DNA from 2 places in the Streptomyces sp. Y20 genome. Region 2 is predicted to be linked to the other one. Evidence: riboswitches for the same ligand, from Rfam matches in the RefSeq annotation. Region 2 holds a riboswitch; the other holds the start of a gene.
The links. Region 2 has a riboswitch for S-adenosylmethionine ahead of thrC (threonine synthase). Riboswitches for the same ligand answer to the same signal wherever they lie in the genome.
Positions count from the first base shown of each region.

Region 1 (2,389 bases), on a different contig from region 2:
CGCGGGGCGTCGTCGCCGAAGAGGGAGAGGAACCTGACCTCCGGGACCTCGGCGAGGCCCTCGCGGACCGTGCGGATCAGCTGCTCCTCGCGGGCGACGAGGGTGTCCCAGCCGGCCTCGGTGAGGGCCTTGCAGGCGGCGGCGATGGAGTAGGCGCCGATCACGTTCGGGGAGCCGGCCTCGTGGCGGGCGGCGCCGTCGTGCCACTCCACGGCCACCCCGCCGTCCTGCCGCCGGGTGACCTTGCGGCTGGCGCCGCCGCCCGCGAGGTACGGTTCGGCCGCCCGGAGCCAGTCGGCGCGGCCGGCCAGGACTCCGGAGCCGAAGGGCGCGTACAGCTTGTGGCCGGAGAAGGCGACCCAGTCGACGTCCAGGTCCCGGATGTCCACCGGGTGGTGGGGGGCCAGCTGGGCGGCGTCCAGGACGATGCGGGCACCGTGGGCGTGCGCGGCGGCGGCCAGCTCGCGTACCGGCCACAGCTCGCCGGTGACGTTGGAGGCGCCGGTGACGCAGACCAGGGCCGGGCCGTGGGGGTCGCGGTCGGCGAGGGCCCGCTCCAGGGTACGGACCGCCTGCCGCGGGGTGCGCGGGGCGTCGAGGTAGGTCACTTGGGCGTCCTGCCAGGGCAGCAGGGAGGCGTGGTGCTCGGTCTCGAAGACGAAGACCTGGCAGCCGGCCGGTAGGGCGCGCGCCAGGAGATTGAGGGAGTCGGTGGTCGAGCGGGTGAAGACGACCTGGTCGTCCGGGCGGCAGCCGAGGAACTCGGCGACGGTCCTGCGGGCGTTCTCGAACAGGTCGGTGGAGAGCTGGGAGAGGTAGCCGGCGCCACGGTGGACACTGCCGTAGTACGGGGCGTAGGCCGCGACGTCGTCCCAGACCCGCTGGAGGGCGGGGGCACTGGCCGCGTAGTCGAGCGCGGCGTAGGCGACCTCGCCGCCCGTGACGAGCGGGACGGTGACGTCGCGGCCCAGGACGGGCAGCGGGGCGCAGAGGGACCGGTCGGCGACAGCGGTGGAGACGGACATGGCTGAACTCCCGTGAAGGCAGGTGGAATACACCGGGCGAGCGGGTGTGCTCGAGCGCCGGTGGGGTGAAGGGGGATGCGGAGGCGGGGCTCTGCGGCCCTAGCGCATTCGCTTGCTCACGGGAGGCTCCTCGACGACCAGGATCCCTGGTCCCACACCTGAGAAGTGTGCGAGGGATCCGCGCTTGCCGGGGACCTTGCTGTCCACGGCCTGGTCTTCACCCGGGGCACCCCGCCACGGACGGAGGGTTGCCGGACAGTCGGCCGGGGCCTCATGACTGTCACTCATGACCTGGTGGAAGAACGTACGCGAACTGATCGTCGTCCCGCAACCCGTGTCCGGATCGCGGGACGACGTGCGGTGCGGTCAGGCGTTGCTGGCCGCCACCCACCGCTCCAGCGTCCGCCGGGCCGCGCCCGAGTCGATCGACTCGGCGGCCTTCGCCATGCCCGCGCGGAGCTGCTCGGTGAGCGACGCGCCGGTCGGCTCCAGGGCCACCAGGGCCGCCGCCGAGTTCAGCAGGACGGCGTCCCGTACGGGGCCCTGCTCGCCGTCGAGCAGACGGCGGGCGACGTCGGCGTTGTGGGCCGGGTCGCCGCCGCGCAGCGCCTCCACCGGGACCAGGGGGAGACCGGCGTCACGGGGGTCGAAGGACTCCTCGCGGACCCGGCCGTCGCGGACCACCCACACCCGGGAGGTCGCCGTCGTCGTCAGCTCGTCCAGGCCGTCGTCGCCGCGGAAGACCAGGGAGGAGTTGCCCCGTTCCGCGAGCACGCCCGCGACGATGGGCGCCTCGTGCGCGACGGCGACGCCGACCGCCTGGGCCCGCACCCGCGCCGGGTTGGTCAGCGGGCCGAGCAGGTTGAACACGGTCCGGATGCCCAGCTGCCCGCGGGCGGCTCCCACATGGCGCAGCGCGGGATGGAACTTCACGGCGAAGCAGAAGGTGATGCCGGCCTCCTCCGCGACCTCCACGACCCGGCGGGGGCTCAGGTCGAGGTTGACGCCGAGCTTCTCCAGGACGTCGGAGGAACCGGACGCCGAGGACGCGGCCCGGTTGCCGTGCTTGACGACCTTCGCGCCCGTGCCGGCCACGACCAGCGAGGACATGGTGGAGATGTTCACCGTCCGGGCCCCGTCGCCGCCCGTGCCGACGATGTCGACGGTGCGGCCGGGCACCTCGATGACGTTCGCGTGCTCGTACATGGTGCGGACCAGGCCGGTGATCTCCTGGACCGTCTGCCCCTTCGCCCGCAGCGCCACCGCGAACCCGGCGATCTGGGCGTCGGTCGCCTCACCGCGCATGATGCGGTCCATCGCCCACGCGGTGTCGTCGGCCGCCAGGTCACGGCCCTGAAGAAGAC
Region 1 covers NZ_JBIDDP010000014.1:57,513-59,901, forward strand. The annotation lists gene ACGFT1_RS28855 (aminotransferase class V-fold PLP-dependent enzyme) at 1-1,025, opposite strand, end outside; SAM riboswitch class IV at 1,201-1,317, opposite strand; gene trpD (anthranilate phosphoribosyltransferase) at 1,392-2,389, opposite strand, start outside.
Region 1: another riboswitch for S-adenosylmethionine. It lies ahead of ACGFT1_RS28855 (aminotransferase class V-fold PLP-dependent enzyme); the one in region 2 lies ahead of thrC (threonine synthase).

Region 2 (2,389 bases):
GTCGGCCGGGTTGCCGATGGCGAGCGACTTGGCGATCGTGTTCGGCTTCTGCGGCCGTACGACGTCGTGCCCGGCCTTGAAGGCGGTGGACACCGGCGAGCAGCCCTCGGCCTGCGCGCCGAAGATCCGGTACGGCCGGTCCTCGACGAGACCGAGTTCGATCAGCTCCCGGAGGCCCTTGTCGATCTTCGTGAGCTGGGAGCCGGAGGCGATCGGGACCACGATCTGGTCGGGCAGCCGCCAGCCGAGCTGCTCGCAGATCTCGTACGCCAGGGTCTTGGAGCCCTCCGCGTAGTACGGCCGCAGGTTGACGTTGACGAAGCCCCAGCCCTCGCCGGCCGCGTCGCCGATCAGCTCGGAGCAGAAGCGGTTCACGTCGTCGTAGTTGCCCTCGATGCCGACCAGCTCACCGCCGTAGACGGCCGCCATGACGACCTTGGCCTGCTCCAGGTCGTGCGGGATGAACACGCAGGAGCGCAGGCCGGCCCGGGCGGCGGCGGCGCCGACGGCGCCGGCCAGGTTGCCCGTGGAGGAGCAGGACAGGGTGGTGAAACCGAAGGCGCGGGCGGCCTCCAGGGCCTGGGCGACGACCCGGTCCTTGAAGGAGTGCGTCGGGTTGCCGGAGTCGTCCTTCACGTACAGCCCGCCGGTCACGCCCAGCTCGCGCGCCAGGTTGTCCGCCCTGACCAGCTCGGTCCAGCCCGGGTTCAGGTTGGGCTTGCCGGCGACGTCCGCGGGGACCGGTAGCAGCGGCGCGTACCGCCAGATGTTCGCGGGGCCCGCCTCGATACGGCGGCGCAGCTCTTCGGTGTCGTGGGCGGAGAAGTCGTAGGCGATCTCCAGCGGACCGAAACACTCCTCGCAGGCGAAGACCGGGCCGAGCGGCACCCGGTGACCGCACTCGCGACAGCTCAGGGCCGTGGCGGGACCGAGGTCGACGGTGGAACTGCCGGTGCTTGCAACTGTCTGCACAGCCATGGAGGCGAGGCCCTTTCTCCTCATCTTCCTCACGGCGCACTTCGCCGTGAGACGGATTTGGCACCTTCCCTAGCCGGGAGCCTCGCGAAAACGATCAGAACTGATCTACGAGAACCGACTGGAGGGTTGCCGGGGCTTCATCGGGCCGTGTCCCTCTGCCCCTCTGGATGAGCAATATGTGGTTGTGGACGCGGGCGGCCCCCGACATGCGATGGTCACCGGCGTTGTTCAAGACTGTAACCGAAGGCCAGGACAGTTGAGATAGTCGTCCGTACCGCGAGATGGATCACACCGTGTGCGTGTGGTCGTGACAGTGAGGAACCACAGACCGTGCTGGAAGAAGTCGAGCGCTGGCTGGCCGACCGCTCCTGGTCCGTGACCGACCGCCCGCCCCACCGGATCCTGGCCGCCAAGCAGCGCACGGGCCAGACGATCAGCGTCGTGCTGCCCGCGCTCAACGAGGAGGAGACCGTCGGCGACATCGTCGCGGTCATCCGCCATGACCTCGTCGAGCAGATACCGCTGGTCGACGAGATCGTCGTCGTCGACTCCGGCTCCACCGACCGCACCGCGCAGGTCGCCGCGCGCGCCGGCGCCCGGGTCGTCCACCGCGACGCCATCCTGCCCCGGATCCCCGCCGTCCCCGGCAAGGGCGAGGTGCTGTGGCGCTCGCTGCTGGTGACCGGCGGGGACATCGTCTGCTTCATCGACGCGGACCTGCGCGAGTTCTCCTCCGACTTCGTCACCGGGATCGTCGGGCCGCTGCTCACCGACCCCTGCGTCGACCTGGTCAAGGCGATGTACGACCGCCCGCTCGGCGGCGCGGCCGGGCAGGGCGGCCGGGTCACCGAACTCATGGCCCGGCCGCTGCTGAACATGCACTGGCCGCAGCTGGCCGGGTTCGTGCAGCCGCTGGGCGGCGAGTACGCGGCCCGCCGCTCCCTGCTGGAACAGCTCCCGTTCCCCGTCGGCTACGGCGTGGAGCTGGGGATGCTGGTGGACGCGCTGCACCTGGCCGGTCTGGACGCGCTGGCCCAGGTCGACGTGGGCGTGCGCCTGCACCGCCACCAGGACGGGCAGGCCCTGGGCCGGATGGCCGCCGCGATCTACCGCACCGCCCAGCTCCGGCTGGCCCGCGGCCATCTGCTCCGGCCCGCGCTGACCCAGTTCGAGCGGGGCGAGAGCGGGTTCGAGCCGCGCACCTACTCGGTGGACACCGAGGAACGGCCGCCCATGGTGGAGATCGCCGAGTACGCCGAGCGCAAGGTGGCGTGAACAGTCCGTATACGGCCCCCTTCGTGGGCGGACCGTACGTTTGAGCGTTTGTGGGCCGGGCTAGGTTGAGGCGTATGGCTTCCACGCACGGCGCTGCTGAACAGGCTCAGGTGCTGGTCGCGTCCAATCGCGGCCC
Region 2 covers NZ_JBIDDP010000008.1:368,401-370,789, forward strand. The annotation lists gene thrC (threonine synthase) at 1-978, opposite strand, end outside; SAM riboswitch class I at 996-1,152, opposite strand; gene ACGFT1_RS22610 (glucosyl-3-phosphoglycerate synthase) at 1,309-2,253, shown strand; gene ACGFT1_RS22615 (trehalose-6-phosphate synthase) at 2,328-2,389, shown strand, end outside.